Regions from separate parts of the Streptomyces sp. RPA4-2 genome, predicted to be linked through region 4. Evidence: riboswitches for the same ligand, from Rfam matches in the RefSeq annotation. Region 4 holds a riboswitch; each other region holds the start of a gene.

Region 1 (5,612 bases), 880 kb from region 4:
GGGTCCGCCCCGGCACCCGCACTGGTGGCAGCGATGGGGGCGCCTCCCTGCTCGAGGGCCGAGAGCTTGGGGGAGGGTGCGCTACGGCGCGCTGACCATCCTGCTCGCGCTCGCCGGTCTCGTCATCCTGGCCCTGGTGCGCCGGCAGACCGGTACCGAGGGCTTCCTGGTGGGCCTCGGCCTCGCCGTGCTGCCCGTCCCGCTCCTTCTCGCCGCGTTCCGCTGGCTGGACCGGGTCGAGCCGGGCCCCTGGCGGAACCTGCTCTTCGCCTTCGCCTGGGGCGCGTGCGCGGCGGCGCTGATAGCGATCGTCGCCAACAGCTTCGCGACCCGGTGGATAGCGACCGCCACCGCCGACCCGGCGAGCGCCGACACCCTCGGCGCGACGGTCATAGCCCCGATCGTCGAGGAGTCCGCGAAGGCCACCGCCGTGCTGCTGGTCTTCCTCTTCCGCAGACGGGACTTCACCGGGATCGTCGACGGCGTGGTCATCGCCGGGGTCACCGCGACCGGCTTCGCCTTCACCGAGAACATCCTCTACCTCGGCACCGCCTTCGGCACCGACCAGCTCAGCGGCGAGCACGGCCTGGCCTCCGTGACCGCCGCGACCTTCTTCGTCCGGGTCGTGATGGCGCCCTTCGCGCACCCGCTGTTCACCGTGTTCACCGGCATCGGCTTCGGGATCGCGGCGCTGTCCGCCGAGCGCCGACGCCTGCGCCGCTTCCTGCTGCCGCCGGCCGGACTGCTGCTCGCGATGGGCATGCACGCGATGTGGAACGGCTCGTCGAGCTTCGGGGAGTACGGGTTCTTCGCGGTGTACGGCGCGTTCATGGTGCCGGCGTTCGGGCTGCTCACCTTCCTCGTCATCTGGACGCGGCAGCGCGAGCTGAGGACCGTCCGCGCCGAACTCCCGGCGTACGCCGTCGCCGGGTGGCTGACCCCGCCCGAGCCGTACGTACTCGGTTCGATGCGGGCACGCCGGCTGGCCCGTCGGTACGCGGCCCATCACTTCGGCAGGGCGGCGGCACGGTCGGTCGCGCGGTACGAGGCCTGCGCGACCTCGCTCGCGTTCCTGCGGCACCGGGGGCGCAGCGGCCGTGCGGGCGCCGATTTCGTCGTACGGGAGCGGGAGCTGCTCCACGAGCTGTGGCACCGCAGGGAGGTCGCCCGCCCCTCCCTCGCGTACGCGGCACGGGTGACGGCCCCCGCCGTCCCGGTACCGCCGCCGCGGCCCGCGTACGGCCCCGGGTACGGCCCCGGCTACGGCTACGGCTACGGCTACGGCTATGTGCCGGTGCAGCCGTCACCCCGGGACGGACGGCCGTACCCGGACCCGACAGCCGCCCGCCCGGTGTACGGCCCCTACCGGCCCTGAGCGCAGGGCTCAGGCCGACGCCTCCGTCAGACGTGCCACTTCGTCGTCCTTCAGCGTGAGGTCCGCGACCGCGAGCAGCTCCGGAAGCTGTTCGACGGTTCGTGCGGAGGCGATCGGGGCCGCGACCGTGGGCCGGGCGGCGAGCCAGGCGAGGGCGACGGTGGCGACCGAGACGTCATGGGCGTGGGCGACCTCGTCGAGGGCGTCGAGGACACGCGGGCCGCGCTCCGTCTCGAGGTGCTTGCGCGCGCCCTCGGCCCGCGCCGAGTCGACGGTCGTGCCCGGACGGTACTTGCCGGTGAGGAAGCCGGAGGCGAGGGCGAAGTACGGGACGGCGGCCAGTCCGGTCCGGGAGGCGACCTCCTGGAGCGGGCCCTCGTAGGTGTCGCGCGAGACGAGGTTGTAGTGGGGCTGGAGGACGGTGTAGCGCGCGAGGCCCTCGCGGTCGGAGAACTCCAGGGACTCCGCGAGCCGTTCGGCGGAGAGGTTGGAGGCGCCGATCGCCCGGACCTTGCCGGCCCGTACCAGCTCGTCGAGCGTGCCGATGATCTCCTCGACCGGGACCGAGGTGTCGTCGAAGTGGGTGTAGTAGAGGTCGATGTAGTCCGTGCCGAGCCGGCGCAGTGACGCGTCGGCCGCCGCCCTGATGGTGTCCGGGGCGAGCCCCTTGTACTGGGGATGGGCGCCGGCCTTGGTGGCGAGGACGACATCGGAGCGGTTGCCGCGCGCGGCGAACCACTTGCCGATGATCGTCTCGGACTCGCCGCCCCTGTTGCCGGGGACCCACGCCGAGTAGCTGTCGGCGGTGTCGACGAAGTTGCCGCCCGCGGCCGCGTACGCGTCGAGGACGGCGAAGGACTGCGCCTCGTCGGCGGTCCAGCCGAAGACGTTGCCGCCGAGGGCGAGCGGGAAGACCTCGATATCGGAGGAACCGAGCTTGCGGAGAGGAGTCATACCCCATTTCAACAGTCGTACCGGACGACCGCATTCCGCACCCGCCGTGCTCGTGGCGGGCGCTGGATCAGGGGTTGATGCCCTTGCTCTGCAGCCACGCCATCGGGTCGATCGCGTCGCCGCCGCCGGGGTGGACCTCCAGGTGGAGGTGCGGCCCGGTCACGTTGCCGGTCGCGCCCACCCGTCCGATGACGTCGCCCGTGCCCACCTTCTGCCCCACGCTGACGCTGATGGACGACTGGTGGCAGAACCACAGTTCCGTGCCGTCGTCGAGGGTGAGGATCGTGCGGTAGCCGTACGAGCCGGCCCAGCCCGCCTCCGTGATGGTGCCGCTGTGGACCGCCTTGATCAGCGTGCCCGTGGGGGCGGCGAAGTCGAGGCCGGTGTGGTAGCCGGAGGACCACATGGAGCCGGCGTCACCGAAGCGGGAGGTCAGGGTGTACGAGGAGGTCGGCAGCGAGTAGCTCTTGGCGAGCTTCGCGAGGCGCGCGGCCTCGGCCTTCTGCTTGGCCTCCGCGTCCGCCTTCTTCTTCGCGGCGGCTTCCTTGGCCTTGGCCTCGTCCTGCTGTTCGGCGGCCAGCGCGACCGCCTTCTTCGCGGCGGCGGTCTCGGCGGCGGCCTGGACCGCGCTGTCGACCTGGTCCTGCTGGGACTCGGCCTGCTCCATGATGCGGGCCCGCAGCGCCTCGCCGGCGTCCGCGTTGCCCTGCGCGGCGTCGGCGCTGGTGAGACCGGCGCCGGTGAGCGGGGTGGAGGAACCCTTCGGCGTGCTGGAACCGCCGTCGGACATCAGGGCCTTGGCCGACTGGGTGACCGAGGAGAGGTCGGGCAGCGAGATCGACACGGGCGGCTTGCCGGGCGCGGCGGTGGCGATGCCACCCGCGCCAACGGCGGCCAGGACACCGACGCCGAGGACGGTGGAACTGCGGGCGAGCCCGCCTCCGCGCTGCTTGGAGACGCGGTGCCGGCCGCGGACGGGAGCGACGGAATCCGCGGTGGGGTTCCACTCCTCCCAGGGGCCCTCGTCGTCGCCGCGGGAGTAACCGAAAGTCTGGGTGTCGTTCGGCGCGAACGAAGTGGGCTGGGCAGGCCGGTTGGACGCCACGTGGGCGCGCTCCTTTCCTTCCTTCTCGCCTACCGGGTTAGCTGACGGGTTCGGAGCAGGAAGGTCTCCTACGCGCGTCAACCCACGGTGTCTCCACCGTGAAAGACGCTCGATTCACCCCAAGTTGGTGGTTCCCCGGTTCCCTCGCGGGATTCGGCGCGTGCGCACGGAGCCGTCTCTTGTGACGGCTGGGACGACCGCGCTGCGTTATCGAACGTTAATAGACTCGGGTACCGGATTCCAAGCCGTTCGTACGGATCATTAACCACTCTTGGCCAGGACTTACGGGGCATGAGCGGGGGAAAACGGGCGAGTTGACCCGCCCTCCCGCACGCACCTGTTTTTGACCGTGTGTCAGTTGTTACGCGGAGGAGTACCATCCGCTACCCCTCGTGACAACGATCAAGGAACTCCGTCGCCCGCGGGGGACGCCGCACGGCGAGCAGTGCCATGTCGTCCGCGAGCGCGCCGCCGGTGTGCCGGCCGACCCCCGCCGCGAGCTCGGCCAGCAGGGCGTCCGGGTCGCTGAAGGTCCGTCCCGCGAGCCGCTCGGCCGGATCGTAGAAGTTCCCGCGGCCGTCACGCGCCTCGGACAGACCGTCCGTGTGGAACAGGAGCGTGGAGCCGGGCGGGAAGTCCGCCGTAACCGCGCGGTCGGGCCAGGAGCCCAGCTCGCCCATGCCGAGCGGCAGCGCGGGGTTCGTGGCGGCGAGCGTGAACAGCGTGCCGTCCGCGTGCAGGAGCAGCGGTGACGGATGGCCGCGGTTGACGATCCTGACCACGTCGCCCCCGTGCGGGATCTCCGCGAGGACGGCCGTGGTGAAACCCTCGAAGGCGTCCAGGTCCTCGCGCCTGGTGCCCTCGCGGGCCAGCGCGCGTTCCAGCCGCTGCGCGACCGCCTCCAGCGCCGTCTCCTGCTCGGCCGCCTCCCGGAACGCCCCGATGACCACCGCGACGGCGGCCACCGCGCCCATGCCCTTCCCGCGGACGTCGCCCACCACCAGCCGTACGCCGTGCGGGGTGTCCTGCACGGCGTACAGGTCGCCGCCGATGAACGCGCCCTCCTGCGCGGCCTCGTAGCGTGCCGCGACCGCCAGGCCGCCGATCCGGCCCTCGGGTTGCGGCAGCACGGCGCGCTGAGCCGCCTCGGCGATCTGGCGGGCCGAGGCGAGCCGTTCGTCCGAGCGGCGGACGAGGATGTTGATGAGGACGGCGAGGACGACGACGGTCGCCACCGTGGCGACCTCGGTGATCGCGCCGATCCCCATGTGGAGGCCGAGCCTGAGGCGGCATGCGAGCAGCGCGGCCAGCGTCATGGCCCCCGTGAGGAGGGTGCCGCGCAGCGCGAAGATCGGCGCGGCGACGAGCGGGGCGGCGGTGAAGAGCGGTGCCGCGGTGAATCCGGGCGGGGTCAGACAGTCGTAGACCACCGCGACGACGACGAGCAGGAACGGCAGCGCCCGCACCAGGGTCCAGGCGTGCGAAATCCGGCGAGGGTCCGGGTCCGGCGACGGTTCGTCCCCCAGCCCCGGATCGGGCACGGGGCCGCCGGACCGCCGTCCGCCCGACCGGCCGTAGGACCGTCCGGCCCGCCGCGCACCTCCTCGCTGCCCCACCCGTCCAGGTTTCCCGGACCGGGGGGAGGGGGCCAGCGGTGTGGACCGACCGGGGGACGGCCCTTGCTTCCGTACGGGCGTGTCGAAGAAATCAGGGACCGGAAACACCAGGGACCGGAAACACCAAGCACCGACAACACCAAGGCGCCCTAGAACACCAAAACCCGGAAACGCCAAAGGCCGGAACTCGTGAATCCGAGTTCCGGCCTTGGCCTTGAGTAGCGGGGACAGGATTTGAACCTGCGACCTCTGGGTTATGAGCCCAGCGAGCTACCGAGCTGCTCCACCCCGCGTCGTTGAAACCAGTGTACGCCATGTTCGACCCCCCGAGCACACCCGTTCACGCACGCCCCACGACCAGGTCTCTTCTCCTCCGGATCCCCTGCGATTCCGCCCCGCTCGCGACCGTCCACGACCGGGCACCGGCCGCCGGAAGCCCCTCCGTCAGGCGGCTCCGAGAAGATGCCGGTTGGGTGCCGTGGCCCGCTCCTCGAACTCCGGGAGCACGACGACGTCCGCCCCCGCGGCCACCAGCAGCCCGTTGCCGTCCGCGCCCGCCACG
Region 2 (5,612 bases), 2.3 Mb from region 4:
TTGCGCTGAGGCGCCCGCCCCGGCGCACCGCCGCCCGGGGCAGCCGCCCCCGCGGTCCCGCCCGTCGGCCGCCCGATGTGTCACCCCGCTCAGGCGACGGACCCGATGCGCAACTTGATGTCGTCCGGCGAGAGGCTGCCCTTGGCCGCCACGTGGTCGCCCGAGGACTCCCCACGCAGCCTTCGTCCGATCCACGGCACGAGGTACTCGCGTGCCCAGTGGATGTCGTCGCGCCGCACCTCCAGCGTGCCGCGGGGCGGCAGGGGAGGCCAGGGCTGGTCCGGGTCGGCGGGCACGTCGAGGCCGAGGACCTGGCCGGCTCGCAGCGCGACCCTGGTGTGGCCCTCCGGAGACAGGTGCAGGCGGTCGCCGTCCCAGGCGCGCCGGTCCTGGATCGTCTTGAGGGACCACAGGTCGAGGACGGGACAGCCGTAGCGGTCCGCGATGGCCCGTACATGCCCGTTGTACGTGGCGATCTTGCCGCGCAGGTGCTTCAGCACCGGGACGCCGCGGGTGTCGAAGCCGGTCGTCACCATGACGGAGCCGACGGCGGAGGTGAGGTCGGCGACCGCGCGCTCGAAGCGCTCCGCGACCTCGTCGGGGTCGGTGCCGGGCCGGATGATGTCGTTGCCGCCCGCGCAGAAGGAGACCAGGTCCGGGGCGAGTTCCTTGGCCCGCCGGAGCTGGTCGTCGATGACCTGGTCGAGCAGCTTCCCGCGCACGGCGAGGTTGGTGTAGGTGAAGTCGCCTTCCGGCTGCCGGTCCGCGAGCAGTACCGCGAAACGGTCCGCCCAACCGACGAAGGCTCCTTCGGGGCCGGGGTCGCCGACGCCTTCGGTGAAGCTGTCCCCCACCGCCACGTACGACCCGATCACCGCTCTGTTGTCACTCTTCGAATCGTCTGCCACATCGAGCCATGATTCACCTTGGGATGTGAGCTACGCGACCGTAGGAATGGGTTGACGGGTGGTGAGATAAGCCACTCATAAAGAATGGCCGAAATCCGGAATAGCGCTCTCTCAGGCGTGGTTGAACAGCCACCACGCCTGGAAGCCCGTGATCCGGAAAGGGCGCCGGCCGCGGCAGTGACGGGACGCCGAGGGCCGGACCCCGTGGAGCGTGGGGTCCGGCCCTCGGGACGTGTGGGGGCGTCAGGCGACGACGACACCGTGGGAGCGCAGGTACGCGACCGGGTCCACGTCCGAGCCGTAGACGGGGGTCGTGCGGATCTCGAAGTGCAGGTGCGGACCGGTGACGTTGCCGGTCGCGCCGGAGAGGCCGAGCTTCTGCCCCGCGGTCACGGTCTGCCCCGCCGAGACGGAGAGGGCGGACATGTGGGCGTACTGCGAGTACCGGCCGTCGGCGTGCTGGACGACGACCTGGTTGCCGTACGCGCCGCCCCAGCCGGCCGAGACGACGGTGCCCGCGGCGACGGACCGGATCGTGGTGCCGGTCGGGACCACGAAGTCCACACCGGTGTGGTAGCCGCTGGACCACATGCTGCCGGGCACCTTGTAGCCGGTGCCGATGGTGGCTCCCTCGACGGGCAGGGTGTACCCCGCGTCGGCGGTCTTGGCCGCGGTGGCCGCTTCGACGGCGGGCCGCGCGGCGCCGGCCGTGGCGCTCTGCCCCTCGATCGTGAGCTTCAGACCAGGACTGATGTGCGCCGGATCGCCGCCGACGACCGCGCGGTTGTCGGCGTAGAGCTTCTTCCAGCCGCCGCTGACGTGCTGCCGGTCGGCGATCTTCGCGAGCGTGTCACCGGCCTTCACGACATAGGTCTTCGCCGTGGACTTCTCCGCGGCGGTTCCGGCAGGCGCGGAGACCGTCGTGATCTTCTGCACGGCGGACGGGACGGCGGTCACCGGGGCCGCCGCATGGGCGCAGACGGCGCCCATCAGCGGCAGTGCGAGCGCGGCACCACCGGTGCCGACCACGGCGATCGAGCGGGGCAGACGCAGGAATTTGGGACGACGGTGCTTACCCTTCGCGGGCATGGCGCATTTCCTCTCCGGCGCCTGCGAGGTGAGCTGTCGGGTGCGGACTGGAGATGTCCGGCCGCGCGGCAGCGCGGCTGTACCCCTAGCCGTTCCGAAGACCGGAACAGGCGCGATACCTGTGGGTCCCCCGCTCCTGCCGTGTACGGGTGAGTGTGGATTCCGGGCGGCGGCAGGATTGGGCGTCCGTCCGGATTGAGGGCGAACGTAAGCGAGGGGGGAGGGCGTCGACAACTGTCCGCGATCCCCATACGCACCCCTTTCTTGATCGATGTCCTGATTGACCGTCACCCTCCGTGCGCGGGGACCCCTTCGACCCGGCGATCCGCCGGGCCGCGCGGGCATCCCGGGGGGAGAAGGTCGCAACGCATCGTCACGCATATGACGCTGCTCACGCACGTCACCCCATAAGGCCACATTCCAGGACGAGTTGCACTCAATGCATCATTTCCACCAAAACGGTCATATGCCACTGAATCGGATGACCGGTGCATCGAGATCCCCACACGGTCCCGCGGCCCGCCGCGCCGACCCCTCCGTCGTTCCGCGGCCGCGCGAGGACGAGGGTCGTGAGGTGCTCCGGCACGGACGTCATCAAGGCCGCCCACCTCGGAGGCAGCGCCCGTGGACGACTCATCGCCCAAGGTACCCATGTCGTATCGTCGGGAGGCGATTCCCGTCGGCGAGCAACGAGGAGCGGTGCCGACGGCCCTATGGGAGGAGCCCCCGTGACGCAGCAGGTCCCGTCGACCGAGCCGGAGCTGGCCGGAGTGCGCAACTTCCGAGACGTGGGCGGCCTGCCCACCGTGGACGGCCGGCGGGTACGGTCCGGGCGGCTGTTCCGCAGTGGCCACCTCGCGCACGCCACGAAGGAGGACGCCGCGTTCCTCTCCTCCCTCGGACTGCACACGATCTTCGACTTCCGCAACGCCTCGGACCAGAAACTGGAGGGACCGGACGTCGAGCTGCCCGGCGTACGGAACGTGAATCTTCCGCTGACCGACCCGGCCGACGGCAGCGAGTTCTGGAAGATGGTCCGTGACGGCGAGCTCGACCAGCTCCGTGCCCACCTCGGCGACGGCAGGGCGGCGGACCGGATGATCGGTTCGTACCGCACGATCATCACCGAACGCACGGCGGAGCACTCCCGGGTGCTGCACGCCCTGGCCGAGGACAGCGTGCCCGCGCTCATGCACTGCGCGGCGGGCAAGGACCGCGCGGGGCTGTCCATAGCGGTGACGCTGCTCGCCGTGGGCGTCGAGCACGACGCCATCGTCGCCGACTACCTGGAGTCGAACACGCGCCACCGCCGCTACAAGGTGCACCGCAACGGCACCTCGGACACGGCCCGCTCCCCCGAGGTCATGGAGCTGCTCAGCCCGCTGTTCGACGCGCGGGCCGAATATCTGACGGCGGCCTTCGAGACCATCGAGGAGACCTGGGGCGGCGTCGACGGCTATCTGGAGCAGGCCCTGCGTCTCACGCCCGAGCTGCGGGACCGGCTGCGCGACAGGCTCCTCGACTGACGTCCACGGGCCGCGCGGCTGTGCGCCGCGCGGCCGTCCGCCGGGCCTACTGGTTCTGCGCCCCCAGCGTGAACAGCAGGTAGATGAAGGCCGCGAAGAGGTGGCCGACGGCGACGTAGATGATCAGCCGCACCCACAGCGCACGGGGGAACTTGTCCTCCATGGACCGCCGGGGGCCGGGCTCCGTGGGTTCCGCGGGTTCCGTCATGACGTCTCTCCCAGGGTCGGGTGCGCCGTCGCCGGGCCGAGGCACAGCGCGGCGGCGGGGCTCTGCAGCAGGGTGTGTACGAAGAGGAGATCGGCCCCCGCCTGGTCGGCGGCGGCTATGCGGTGCGGGGTCAGCGAGTCGAAGTGCGCGCTGTCCCCGGGCGCGAGCACCTGCGTGGTGTCCCCGAGGCGCAGCCGCAGCCGCCCCTGGAGGACGTGGAGCCACTCCTCGCCGGGATGGACGCGCACGATGTCGCCCTGGGAGCCGTAGGGGACGTGCACCCGCAGTGCCTGCATCCCGCGGCCCGGGGAGCCGGCCTGCCAGTAGGTCCAGCCGCCCGCCGCGGTCGGCTCCATGTCGGCGGCCCGGACGATGGCGTCCCGTTCGGCGGCCCTCTCGCCCAGCAGCTCCGAGACCGTCGTACCGTAGATGCGGGCGAGAGCGAGCAGCATCGGCAGCGAGGGCTGGCGCTGCCCCGTCTCCAGCCGGGAGAGGTGGGCGGCCGAGAGCCCGGCGGTGCGGGCCGCGGCCTCCAGGGTCAGTGAGGCACGTCGGCGCAGCTCACGCAGGTGCGGCGCGACGACGGGCAGCAGGTCGGCTGTCCCGGTCTCGGGCGGCGTGTCCGCCGCCCCCGGCTCGATGGGGCTCATGCACTCCATTGAGCCGCACTATTGCCTCTCGGGCAAATTTCTTGCCTCAGAGGCAAAGAGATCATCGACGGGTCCGATCAAGGGGGCCTCCCGCCCCGCCCGCCCTCGCGCACCGCCTCTTACGGCGCCTCCGTCCGGTCCCGTCGGGCAGGCGGCGCCCACGGGACCGGACGGACCTGACCTAGCGGTTCGCCACCGCCTGCTTGACCAGCGTCTTCCCGAAGTCCCACATCAGCCCGCCGCCGCTGTGCGCGTCGTCCATCACGGCGACGAAGGCCTCCATGAACCGGTCCACGTCCCGCTCGCCGATGATCAGCGGCGGGATCAGTTTGATCACCTCCAGGTGGTCCCCGGAGACCTGGGTGAGGATGCGGTGCCGCTGCAGCAGCGGGACGACGACCATCTGCGCGAAGAGGCCCTTGCGCGCGGCCTGCAGCATGGTCCAGCGGCCGCGCAGCTTGAGCGACTTGGGCCGCCCGAACTCGATGCCGATCATCAGCCCCCGGCCGCGGACGTCACTGAGCAGCTCGTACGTGTCGACGAGCGCCGCGAGCCGGGTCTTCAGCCGCTCCCCGGTGGCCCGCGCGTTCGCGACGACCTGCTCGTTCTCCATCACCGAGAGCACGGCGAGCCCGGCCGCCATGGCCTGCGCGTTGGACCCGAAGCTCGCCGAGTGGACGAGGACCCGGTCCATCGACGAGTAGACCTTCTTGAAGATCCAGTCCTTGCCGAGGGTGGCGCCGACCGGCACATAGCCGCCGGAGAGCGCCTTCGCCACGCACACCAGGTCTGGTTCCACGCCGTCCTCGTGCTGGTAGGCGTAGAAGTCCCCGGTCCGCCCCAGGCCCGTCTGCACCTCGTCCGCGATGAGCAGCGCCTTGTGCCGGTGCAGCAGTTCCTGGGCGGCGCGCAGGTAGCCGGGCGGGGCCTCGTGCACGCCCTTGCCCTGGATGGGCTCGACGATGAGCCCGGCGACGTCGCCCCGCGCCAGCTCGCGGGCCAGCGCGTCGAGGTCGCCGAGCGGGACGGCCGTGTCGGGCAGCAGCGGGGCGAAGCCGTCGCGGAACCCGTCCTCGCCGTTCACGGACAGCGACCCGGTGGTCAGCCCGTGGAAGGCGTGGGAGCAGTAGAGGATCCTCGGCCTGCCGGTGGCGTACCGGGCGAACTTCAGGGCGGTCTCCACCGCCTCCGTACCGCTGTTGGCGAAGAACACCCGGTCCAGGTGCGGGCT
Region 3 (5,612 bases), 1.4 Mb from region 4:
GTCATCTCCTTCATGACACCGTTGGCCTCAAGCGTGCCGATCGCGGAGGCCGCGCGCGGACACGTCAGGTAGTACGTCGTCGGGAACGGCGTCCCGTCGGGAAGCCGGGGCGCCGTCTCCACCACGTCCGGCGCACCGCAGGGGCAGCGGTGCGCGATCGCGCGCAGCCCGCGCGGCGGGCGGCCGAGCTGCTGCTTGAAGGCCTCGACGTCCGCGTCGGTCGGCTCGGTCCGCGGGGTGGGCGGCGGGGGCGTTTCCATGCCTGTGCTCAAGTCACTTTCTCTGTCGTTTCACCGGTCCGTGTCAGCTCACCGGTCGGAGCGGTCGGACTTGTCGACGCCGTCCCAGACGTTGGCGTACCAGGGGCGGGCGTCCGCCCCCCGGTTCGTCCGCGACTGCTTCACAGCGTCCGGGTCGATCACGACGTATCCGGTTTCACCCGGCATCACATAGTGCAGCCGTTCGCGGATCCGCTGCTCCGCGTACGCGTCGTCCTGCCAGCGCGCCTTCAGGTCGCGGAGCTGTTCGACCCGGGCGCGGGCCCGCTCCTGCTGCCGCTGCAGATCGGCGATCTCGGCGCGCTGGGACACGTACTGCCTTATGGGGTACGCGAGGGCCACGATCAGGGAGCAGACGACGAGCGCCAGCAGCGCGGCCCGGCCCGTCAACCGCGAGCGCCGGGCCTGACGCTTGGTCTGGGAGCGGTAGACCCGGGCCGCCGTCTGCTCGCCGAGCAGCCGCAGCCGGGTCGCGGTGGAGAACCGGTCCCGGTCCTTCACGGCCATGTCCCCGCCTCCCCTTCACACGTGCGGACGTCCCCGCACACGGTACGGGACCGGGTACGGGGACGTACGTGCGACTGGCTAAGCCTTAACCCTGCCGGGGTCAGCCCTTGAAGCGCGGGAAGGCCGAGCGGCCCGCGTACACCGCGGCGTCGTCGAGGATCTCCTCGATGCGCAGCAGCTGGTTGTACTTGGCGACACGGTCCGAGCGGGCCGGGGCGCCGGTCTTGATCTGGCCGCAGTTCACCGCGACGGCCAGGTCGGCGATGGTGACGTCCTCGGTCTCGCCGGAGCGGTGGGACATCATGCACTTGAAGCCGTTGCGCTGGGCCATCTCGACGGCGTCCAGGGTCTCGGTCAGCGAGCCGATCTGGTTCACCTTGACGAGCAGGGCGTTCGCGGAGCCCTCCTCGATGCCGCGGGCGAGGCGCTCGGGGTTGGTGACGAAGAGGTCGTCGCCGACGATCTGGACCTTGTCGCCCAGCTTCTGGGTGATGACGTTCCAGCCGGCCCAGTCGTCCTCGTACAGCGGGTCCTCGATGGAGACGAGCGGGTACGCCGCCACGAGCTCCTCGTAGTACTCCGTCATCTCGGCGGCCGAGCGGGACTTGCCCTCGAACTCGTACTTGCCGTCCTTGTAGAACTCGGACGCGGCGACGTCGAGGGCGAGCGCGATCTGCTCACCGGGGACGTAACCGGCCTGCTTGATGGCCTCGAGGATGAGGTCGAGCGCGGCGCGGTTCGACTCCAGGTTCGGGGCGAAGCCGCCCTCGTCGCCGAGGCCGGTGGACAGGCCCTTGGACTTCAGGACGGACTTGAGGGTGTGGTAGACCTCGGCGCCCCAGCGCAGCGCCTCGGAGAAGGACTCCGCGCCGATGGGGGCGATCATGAACTCCTGGATGTCCACGTTCGAGTCGGCGTGCGAGCCGCCGTTCAGGATGTTCATCATCGGAACGGGCAGCAGGTGCGCGTTCGGGCCGCCCAGGTAGCGGAAGAGCGGGAGGTCGGACGCCTCGGAGGCGGCGTGCGCGACGGCCAGCGAGACGCCGAGGATGGCGTTGGCGCCCAGCGAGCCCTTGTTGTCGGTGGCGTCCAGGTCGAACATGGCCTGGTCGATCAGGCGCTGCTCGGTGGCGTCGTAGCCGACGAGCTCCGGGCCGATCTGCTCGATGACGGCGAGGACGGCCTTCTCGACACCCTTGCCGTGGTAGCGGTTGGGGTCACCGTCACGGAGCTCGATGGCCTCGAAGGCACCCGTGGAGGCGCCGGACGGGACGGCGGCACGACCCGTGCTGCCGTCGTCGAGGCCGACCTCGACCTCGACCGTGGGGTTGCCTCGGGAGTCCAGGATTTCCCGGGCTACGACGACGTCGATGGACGGCACGAGCATCTCCTTCTGGGATGTGACGCGGGTACGCGGGCCCGCGGGGCCCGCACTGCACGGTGCCGCGTTCGGCTCCGCGGGATGAGCCTAACCGGCTCGGGACGATCGGCCAGCCGTTCGCCCACGCCTTGAGCAGAACTGAGGGTACATATTGTTCCCCTTCGAAACAAAAAGCCCCGCTCCGGTGCGTACGGGGGAAGACGCACCGGAGCGGGGAGCCCGTGGGGACGGGGGTGGACCCTCATCGGGCCTCCGCGTGGAGACCCTTCCTACGAGAGGCCCGTCATCCGAGAGGACCGTCGGCCGAACGGCCCGTCATCCGAGAGGACCGTCGTCTCAGCTGAGGTGGAGCTGCTGACCCGGGTAGATGAAGTCCGCGTCGTCGATGATGTCCTTGTTCAGCTTGAACAGGTGCTGCCAGCCGCCCTTGACCTTCTTCTTCTCGGCGATCGAGCTGAGGCTGTCACCCTTGACGACCTTGTACTCGCCGTCGCCCTTCTTGACCTTCTTGCCGGTCGGGGTGGAGACGGTCTTCTTGGCCGCCGGGCGCTCGGACGAACGGGAGGCGGCGGTGTCCGTGGACCGGGTGGCGGTGCTCTGCGTGCCGCTGGAGGTGGACGGCTTCGCGGGGGTGGCCGTACCACCGGTGTAGGCGGCGCCGGACAGGCCCGTGCCGCAGGTCGGCCAGGCACCCTTGCCCTGCGCGGCGAGGACCTTCTCGCCGATGGTGATCTGCTGGGACTTGGAGGCCTTGTCGGCGGTGGAGGCGTAGGCGGTGCCGCCGTACGCGGCCCAGGTGGAGGCCGAGAACTGCAGGCCGCCGTAGTAGCCGTTGCCGGTGTTGATCGACCAGTTGCCGCCGGACTCGCACTGGGCGACGGAGTCCCACTCGGAGGCGGTGGCGGCGGAGGCGCTGCCGGTCGCCATCAGCGGAGCGGCGATGGCGACGCCGGTGACACCGGCGAGCGTGGCGACACGAGTGGCCTTGGACGGACGGCGGTGCTTGCCCTTGCTGGAAAACAGCATCGAGTGATCCCCTCACCGACGCCTGCGAGGTGAGCTGTCGGGTTCGGGCGGGTGAGTGCCCGGCCGTGCGCCGTCGGCGCACGTCTTCACCCCAAGCCGCTCCCGGTCAACTACCGGGCGCGGCGCTTACCTTGGGTCCCCCGCTCCTGCCTACGGCGCTTGACGCGTCGACTGTTCCCGTACGGCCGCTGGCAGGATTCGGCGTTGCGACCGTCGGGGCCCGCTGTGGCGAGCGGTGATGACCGTAAGCAGTCGATCGACCGAATTTCAAAGACGATCAGGGCCTTTGAGATCCATCTCTCACTTGCGCCAAACCGGACATTACACAGCGAACCGTGACGTGAACTCCCGCTACTTTTCGCCCGATTCGGCATCAACTGCAAGGCTCTGACCGGGGAGAATGAGGTCCGGGTCGACGCCGACCGTCTTCTCGTTCCCGGCGTAGAGCCCGGCCCATCCGCCTTCGAGGTCAAGGGCGTCGGCGATCGCCGAGAGGCTGTCTCCGGTGCGGACGACGTACGAGCCGTCGACGACGACGCGGGAGGCGCCGGAGTCGCGCGAGGCGTGCCGGCCGGAGGAGTCGTCGCCGCGGCCGTCCACCGCGTCGTCGGTGGAGTTCTCGGCGGCGGTGCCGCCGCGGTGGCGCCCGGCGCCGGTGGTCGCACCCTCGGGCGCCGCCGAAGCGTCGCCGTCCTGGCCCGAGTTGCCCGATTCGCCACCCTTCGCCGTCCGCGCGCCCTCGCTGTCCGTCTCCCGGGCGCTGCCGGACTCCTCGTCCGAGGAGGTGTCCGACTTCGCTCTGTTCCCGGTCTCGCCCGAGGACGAATCGGACCGGGAGTCGGACGGGGAGACGCCGATCCCCAGTGAGTCCGACAGGGAGCCGGACCCGCCGGACGAAGTGGATGAATCGGATGAACCAGATGAACTGGACGAATCTCCGGCCACGCCCGTGTCGACCGAGACCTCGCCGGAGTTCTCACTGAGCCCGGAGAGCGGGCCGCAGGTCGGCCAGGCGGCGAGGCCCTGGTCGGCCAGGACCTTCTCGGCGACGGCTATCTGCTGGGACCGGCTGGCCTCGTCGGCGCTCGGCGCGTACATGCGGCCGCCGTACCTGTGCCAGTTCTCCTGGGTCAACTGCAGTCCGCCGTAGTACCCGTTGCCGTCGTCGGCGCTCCACTGACCGCCGCTCTCGCATTCGGCGACCCGGTCCCATGTGGTGCCGTCGGCCGCGTTCGCGCTGGCGGCACCGAGCAGCGGGATGGCGATCGCCGATCCGGTCACCCCTGCCGCGACGATGAGGGCCGGAGCCTGACGGGGGCGACGATGGCGGCCGTTCCCGGAGAGCATGCGAGAGCCTTTCACGTGACAGCAGGTGACTACGCGGCTGATGAGCCGCGTTGTTGGGTGAACGTAGCCGCACCCGATCACTTGTCACAAGTAGATGCAGCGCAGATCACGTGAAGATCACAGAGTTGAGGGACCATCACCTTTTCGCGGCCGGACCTTCATACTCTGCGGCCACCGCTCCGGCACCCCGCGACGGCCGCACCGCCGACACCGTACGACTGCCGCATCACTGCCGACCGGGGGTGAACTCCACCGGAAGCGTCCGCAATCCGCGCATAATGAGTCCGCCACGCCATCGCAAATCAGCCGAATCGCCCGCTAGTTGGAGGTCCGGCAGCCGGGTGAGGAGGGTGGCCAGCGCGGTCTGTCCCTCCAGCCGGGCGAGTGGCGCGCCGAGGCAGTAGTGGATGCCATGGCCGTAGCCGAGGTGCTGGTTGTCACGGCGGGAGAGATCGAGCGTGTCGGGCTGTGCGAACCGGGCGGGGTCACGGTCCGCGGCCGCGAGGACGACGAGCACGGGGTCGCCGGGCGCGATGTCCTGTCCGCCGATGTGGACCGACTCGGTCGCGAACCGCCACGTGGCCAGTTCCACCGGGCCGTCGTAGCGCAGGAGTTCCTCGACGCCCGTCTCCAGCAGCGCCCTCTCCCCGGCGGCGAGGGAGGTCTGCAGCCGCTCCCGCTGCCCGGGGTGGGTGAGGAGCGCGTACATGCCGTTGCCGATCAGGTTCACCGTCGTCTCGAACCCGGCAAAGAGCAGGATGAAGGCCATGGCGGCGGCCTCGTTCTCGGTGAGGTGCTCGCCGTGGTCGGAGGCGCGGATGAGACCCGAGATGAGGTCCTCGCCGGGCGCGGCCACGTCGGGAAGGGCCTCACGCTTCTTGTGGATGAGCTCGCCCAGATACCCGCGCATCTTCTTGACGGACCGCCCGACCCCGCCCCTCGGCCCGCCGCCGTGCCGGATCATCATCCCCGCCCAGTCCCGGAAGTCGTCCTGGTCCTCGCGGGGCACGCCGAGCAGGTCGCAGATGGCGTAGATGGGGAGCGGGAACGCGAACTCGTGGATCAGGTCGGCG
Region 4 (5,612 bases):
ATCACATGGCGAACTCGGTCGATCATTCGGTCGATGACACGGTTTGTCGATGTGTCGCTGCCATCACTCAAGTCAGCGTATCCGGTCACGTTTCGATCACCACGAGCGCCCACCGTCCCCACTGTCGACTTCCTCCCGACTTCCCTCTCCCCCGGCGTCCGATGCCCCCGAGAGGCAGGCGGCCCCACGCAGTCCCACGTCTGGGCGGCGGCCTACCACGAACGGTATGTTCCTGATGGGCCGGTATGGCAGTAGATAAACCGAATCACCCGTGAGCACCGAGAACAGCATGTACACCCGTACGGCGTTCCCCTACGAGACGACTCACGAGGACGTCTGGATCCCTCCGGCGGACGGCACCCGGCTGTACGCAGGCCGCGGGACTCGCCCACGTCGCCCGACCGCCGACCCCGCGCACGCCGGCCAGGTGATGTGGCGCGACATCCGGGTGAACCGCCCGGAGACGGTGGACCCGTTCATCCATACGTGGCTGTCGCGCCCGGCCCAGGACGCGTACGGGGGCGACGGCGGCGTCCACGGGGGCGGCTCCGAACCGTGCGGCCGTCCCGGCGGTGGGCGGTTGGCGCGACCCGCAGCGGGTTGGCACGACCCGCCGCGCGACTCGGTACCGCGCCTGATCCAGAGCCTCCCGCCGGGCCCGGTGCTGCCGGAGCCCTTTCCGCGCCCCTACGTCATGGACGCGCGCCCACCAGCGACGACCTGCGCCTCCCTGCCCGGCCGCCGGGTGGGCGTCACCCCCTGGTCCTCCCCCTTGGTCACCCCCGTCGCGTACGCGCTCCGGGGTGCGCCGGTGCTCGGGCGCTCCCCTCAGCACACCGGCGTGGACGCGGGTCGCTTCCGCCCCGGCGGAGACGACGCGGACCTGCCGCCGGACCACCGGGAGGGTCGGGGCCGGGTGATCGCCCCGGTGTGCGACGCGGCCCTTGACGGCGCCTCGACCCTGGTCACTCGGGGTGCCCCGCACCTGTCAGTGCGCGACCGCCGTGATCGGGCGGCCCCCTCGAAGCCGAGCACTACGGAGAACGTACGTTTCGACCTGACCGCCATCGGCTGCGCCGTCCCGCCCGGCCGTCACGCCCCTTCCTCCCTCTGCCCCTCTCCTCCTCCTACCGGCCCTGGCTTTGGCCAGAGCCGGGCCCGGAGGCCGACTTCACCTGCACCCGTCGGCCAGTTCCCTCGAACGCACGTTGCAGGCAGGGGAGTTCGACCCCGCGATCACACGAAGCCGTCCCCGCCACTGCGGCACCCGTGCCCGTCCGGACGGCCTCGACCACACGGAGGGCGCGCGGGGGGCGTACTCCGTCCGGGAAGCCGGACCTCTGAGCACCCGCGCCCGCTCCTCCCGGTCGATCCGTCCGCGTCGTCCGGGACCGGCCTGGGACGCGCGGGGCGAGTCCCGCTCCGAAGTCACCTGCGGCACAAGGGACTTCACCCTCCAGCGAGCTGGACCCGCGAGGGCGGCGACGAGGTGGCCTCCATCGGACGCGGAGGCGGCGGATCCCACTCGCCGCGGGCCGAAGCCCCGGCAGCCTCCTCGGCGGCCCCGCGGGACAGAGCGTGGACCGGTGAATCCCTGACGGACCCCGGCGAGGGACACCCGCCCGCTCTCGCGGACGGGCAGGAGAGGGTCACGCGCTTCGGCATCACGCGGGCGGATGCCCCGGACAGAACCAACAGGGGCCACACGGCCCGAAGTTCAGCCCTCATCCCGGCCCGAAGCGGCACGCACATCCCGAACACCGGCCCTACGGACTCCACTTCAGGGCCGCCGAGGGCCGGCTCCCCACGGCGACCCCTGCACAGACCCGTCCGTACGAACGGTGCGCACGGCTCCGACCAGGGGCTCAGCGGCCTTTTATTCGCGCCTTATATGCCCGACTTGCCGCCATTGCCGCTTTATTCCTGCCGGATCGAGTGAGTTGGGTCACGCGCGAAGGTCATCCACCTCGCGAGCCCGTCCAGCGACTACCCGTTTGCATAAGCCAAGTTGAGCGAAGCATTCCGGATTAATCGGGCAATTCATCCGCCCTTATGTCCTGGTGAAAACGATCTACACCGCGACATCAAGGCTTGTTTCGGACATGTGCTCTCGCATACCTTCACGTCACTCCGGACGGACCGCCCAATCCTGCCGCCGACCGGAACCACACCCGACCACACACGCACGGCAGGAGCGGGGGACCCAGGTAAGCCGCCGATCCGAAGTTCGGAACGGCTAGGGGTGAAGTCGCACTCACCGTGCGGCCGGGCAGCTCCCGCCCGAACCCGACAGCTCACCTCGCAGGCGCCGGAGAGGAAACACGTCATGGCCGCAGCAGGTAGACACTGCCACCCGAAGACTCGCAGCACCCTCGTTCGCGGCATTCTCGCTGCGGGCACGGGCGCGGCGGTACTCGCCCTCCCGCTCCTGGGCGCCACCTGCGCACAGGCCGCCACGGGCGCCTCCGACGTCCAGCTCGTCACCTACAAGGTGGTCACGGGCGACACCCTGGCCAAGATCGCGCGGGAGTACCCCTCCAGCGGCGGCTGGAAGAAGCTGTACGAGGCCAACAGCGCGGTCATCGGCCCCAACCCGTCGGCGCTCCGCCCGGGCCTCACCCTGACGGTCGGCACGAAAACCGTCCAGAACGCCACAAAGTCGGCAAAGGTCACGGCGGCGGTCGCCAAGACCACGAAGTCCACGAAGTCCACGACCACGGCGGCCAAGACCACGGCGGTCAAGACCGCGACCACCGCCGCCGCGAAGACGTACACGAACGACCTCGACGGCTGGATCAAGCAGTCGCTGGACATCATGGCCAAGAACGGAATCCCGGGCACGTACAACGGCATCCACCGCAACGTCATGCGGGAGTCCTCCGGAAACCCCAAGGCCATCAACAACTGGGACTCCAACGCCGCCGCCGGTATCCCCTCCAAGGGCCTGCTCCAGGTCATCGACCCGACGTTCAAGGCCTACCACGTGCCCGGCACGTCCATGGACTCGTACGACCCGGTCGCGAACATCACCGCCGCCTGCAACTACGCCGCGGCGAAGTACGGCTCGATCGACAACGTCAACGGCGCCTACTGACCGGACGCCACGAGACCGGGGTGCCGGACCGGACTTCCGGCACCCCGGGAAGCCAGAACGACGGGCGACCGGGGCAACGGGGGTCCGTAGCCCCGGGTAGTCGGGGCCACGGGTAACCAGGGCCACGGGTAACTGGGACCACGGCTTACCAGGGCCACGGGTTACCAGGGCCACGGCGCGGAGAGCGGGAACAGCCGCTCCAGCACCACCGCGATCCCGTCGTCCTCGTTCGACAGCGTCACCTCGTCGGCCACCGCCTTGAGTTCCGGGTGGGCGTTGGCCATGGCGACCCCGTGGGCGGCCCAGTCGAACATGGGGATGTCGTTGGGCATGTCACCGAAGGCGATGGTGGCTTCGGAGGCCAGCCCGAGATGGGCGGCGGCGAGAGCAAGGCCCGTCGCCTTGGTCACCCCGCATGGCTGGAGTTCGACCGTGCCGGGCCCCGACATGGTGACGGTGGCCAGGGAACCCACCACTGCCCTGGCCGCCGCGGCCAACTCGTCGTCGGACAGCAGCGGGTGGCGCAGCAGCACCTTGCTGATCGGCTCCGTCCAGAGGTCGTCGCGGCGCCCGACCCGTGCCGCGGGAAGCGTCGGGTGCGGCATCACGTAGCCGGGCTCGATGAGTGTCAGTCCGTCCACGCCGTCCTGGTCCACCGCGGCGTACAGCAGCCCGACCTCCGCCTCGATCTTTCCGAGCGCCGTCTCCGCGAGTTCCCTGTCCAGGGTCACCGACCACAGCAGACGGTCCTCGCTCGCGTCGTAGAGCTGCGCCCCCTGCCCGCACACCGCCAGTCCCGCACCACCGAGTTCACCGAGGAGCGGGCGCACCCTCGGCGCCGGGCGCCCCGTCACGACCAGATGGCGGGCGCCCGCCTCCACCGCCCTCGCCAACGCCGCCCGGGTCCGGTCGGAGAGCGTGTCGTCGCCGCACAGCAGCGTTCCGTCCAGGTCAGTGGCGATGAGTGAATATGCAGTCGGAGCGGCCATGATCCGAAGAATACGGATCCGACGACTCATCGGCCCGGCGTGAACCGGACGACGTCCGGTATCCCGTCAGCAACGCCGTTCACCGCACGGGCCACGCGCGCCCGACGACGTCACACACACTCCGATCCGCCGTGCCGGGCGCCCGAGAGCGCCGCGACACCGGCTTCAACACCCGCCGTGGACAGGCACGTTACGGAACGCGCACGGCCGGTCACCTCTCGGTGGCGTCGGGGCCGTGGCCCCCGCCACCGCCCCGCCCGCCGGACACCCGACGCCGTACGCCGCCTCAACCGTGAGCCGCCGCCAAGTGCCTGGCCAATCGCGGCGAAGCGAACTCCGTCCCGCACACGAACCGCATCACCGGCCCGTACGAGGCCGCCGCCGGCAACCCCGTGAAGTACAGCCCGGGCACCGAGGACCGGTATCCGGCACCGAGCTTCGGGGTGCCTCGGCTCACCGCCAGCTCCGTCCGCAACGCGTGTCCCAGGAAGTCCATCGCGGCGATGTCGACGCGATAGCCCGTCGCCGCGATGACGTGGTCCGCCGCGAGCTCCTCGGGCGCACCGCCCAGGGTCCGCACGGAGAGCACCGGGCGGCTCCCGGAGACCGAGGCACGCTCGATCCGGGCGATCTCGCTGACCTCGACCTTGCCCTCGAAGCGGTCCCGGAGCCACCACGCGCCGAGCGGGCCGAGCACCCGGCGGACGAGATAGTGGCGGGCTTCGGCGGGCAGGTAGCGGTAGGGGTGCGGGTAGTAGCTGAGCGCCCACAGCGACCAGGCGCGCCCGAAGGGCGACTCCGGGCGCAGCTTCGGCTGTCCCCAGGGCGGTGCGCCGAAGGCGACCCTGCCCCGGCCCCGGGACACCACGCGCACCTGCGCGCCCGCCTCCGCCGCCAGCGCGGCCGTCTCCAGGGCGGACTGTCCCGCGCCGACGACGATCAGTTCCCTGCCGGAGAACCGGGTGAGGTCGTGGTGCTGGGAGCTGTGCGAGACGGGGCCGGTGGGCGCCGGTCCGTCCGCCGCCGCCTCACCGAGCTCGGGCGGCAGATGGGCGAGGCCGTACAGTCCGGTGGCCACGACGACCGCGCGTGCCGTGAACGACTCCCCCGAGTCCAGCTTCAGCTCGAATCCGTCGGCGCCCCGTCGGTCGACGGAGACGACCCGCACCTGCTCCAGCTCGGGCACGAGCTGCCGCTGGAACCACTCCCCGTAGGCGATGAACGTCTCGACCGGGATGATGTCCTCGTCCGTGACGAGCCGCGGTATCCCGGCGGCGTCGCAGTAGTCACGGAGTGTGTGGCCCGGCTGCGGGGCGTCGATGCTGGAAGCGGCCGGGGTCGATTTGAGGAGCATCCCCTCGGGCATGTGGTCGCGCCAGCTCACCATGGGCCGGCCGAAGACACGCACCGGAATGCCGCGCGCCCGCAGATGGGCGGCGGTGGACAGGCCGAACGGGCCCGCACCGATGACTGCTACCGGATGAATCACGAAGTCCCCTCCCCAGGACGTTCTTCCGTCACTTCGTGGT

Evidence for each region. A riboswitch is a leader RNA that binds a small molecule or an ion and turns the genes downstream of it on or off. The one in region 4 is predicted to bind cyclic di-AMP.
Region 1: it holds a riboswitch for cyclic di-AMP, as region 4 does, so the genes downstream of both, HEP85_RS19375 (M23 family metallopeptidase) here and HEP85_RS23320 (LysM peptidoglycan-binding domain-containing protein) in region 4, are expected to answer to the same signal.
Region 2: it holds a riboswitch for cyclic di-AMP, as region 4 does, so the genes downstream of both, HEP85_RS33210 (M23 family metallopeptidase) here and HEP85_RS23320 (LysM peptidoglycan-binding domain-containing protein) in region 4, are expected to answer to the same signal.
Region 3: it holds a riboswitch for cyclic di-AMP, as region 4 does, so the genes downstream of both, HEP85_RS16970 (transglycosylase family protein) here and HEP85_RS23320 (LysM peptidoglycan-binding domain-containing protein) in region 4, are expected to answer to the same signal.

The regions. Positions count from the first base shown of each region.
Region 1 is NZ_CP050975.2:4,452,909-4,458,520, forward strand. It holds gene HEP85_RS19365 (PrsW family intramembrane metalloprotease) at 1-1,375, shown strand, start outside; gene HEP85_RS19370 (aldo/keto reductase) at 1,385-2,329, opposite strand; gene HEP85_RS19375 (M23 family metallopeptidase) at 2,397-3,434, opposite strand; cyclic di-AMP (ydaO/yuaA leader) riboswitch at 3,446-3,603, opposite strand; gene HEP85_RS19380 (PP2C family protein-serine/threonine phosphatase) at 3,818-4,975, opposite strand; tRNA gene HEP85_RS19385 (tRNA-Met) at 5,270-5,343, opposite strand; gene HEP85_RS19390 (dihydrofolate reductase family protein) at 5,495-5,612, opposite strand, start outside.
Region 2 is NZ_CP050975.2:7,592,308-7,597,919, reverse strand. It holds gene HEP85_RS33220 (TetR/AcrR family transcriptional regulator) at 1-9, shown strand, start outside; gene HEP85_RS33215 (SGNH/GDSL hydrolase family protein) at 90-875, opposite strand; gene HEP85_RS33210 (M23 family metallopeptidase) at 1,152-1,997, opposite strand; cyclic di-AMP (ydaO/yuaA leader) riboswitch at 2,001-2,159, opposite strand; gene HEP85_RS33205 (tyrosine-protein phosphatase) at 2,726-3,523, shown strand; gene HEP85_RS33200 (DUF6126 family protein) at 3,570-3,686, opposite strand; gene HEP85_RS33195 (helix-turn-helix domain-containing protein) at 3,728-4,381, opposite strand; gene HEP85_RS33190 (aspartate aminotransferase family protein) at 4,563-5,612, opposite strand, start outside.
Region 3 is NZ_CP050975.2:3,912,845-3,918,456, forward strand. It holds gene HEP85_RS16955 (DUF501 domain-containing protein) at 1-260, opposite strand, end outside; gene HEP85_RS16960 (septum formation initiator family protein) at 309-785, opposite strand; gene eno (phosphopyruvate hydratase) at 886-2,172, opposite strand; gene HEP85_RS16970 (transglycosylase family protein) at 2,503-3,192, opposite strand; cyclic di-AMP (ydaO/yuaA leader) riboswitch at 3,197-3,360, opposite strand; gene HEP85_RS16975 (transglycosylase family protein) at 3,544-4,539, opposite strand; gene HEP85_RS16980 (cytochrome P450) at 4,766-5,612, opposite strand, start outside.
Region 4 is NZ_CP050975.2:5,333,183-5,338,794, reverse strand. It holds cyclic di-AMP (ydaO/yuaA leader) riboswitch at 2,163-2,323, shown strand; gene HEP85_RS23320 (LysM peptidoglycan-binding domain-containing protein) at 2,327-3,094, shown strand; gene HEP85_RS23315 (HAD family hydrolase) at 3,256-4,083, opposite strand; gene HEP85_RS23310 (FAD-dependent oxidoreductase) at 4,370-5,572, opposite strand; gene HEP85_RS23305 (ATP-grasp domain-containing protein) at 5,601-5,612, opposite strand, start outside.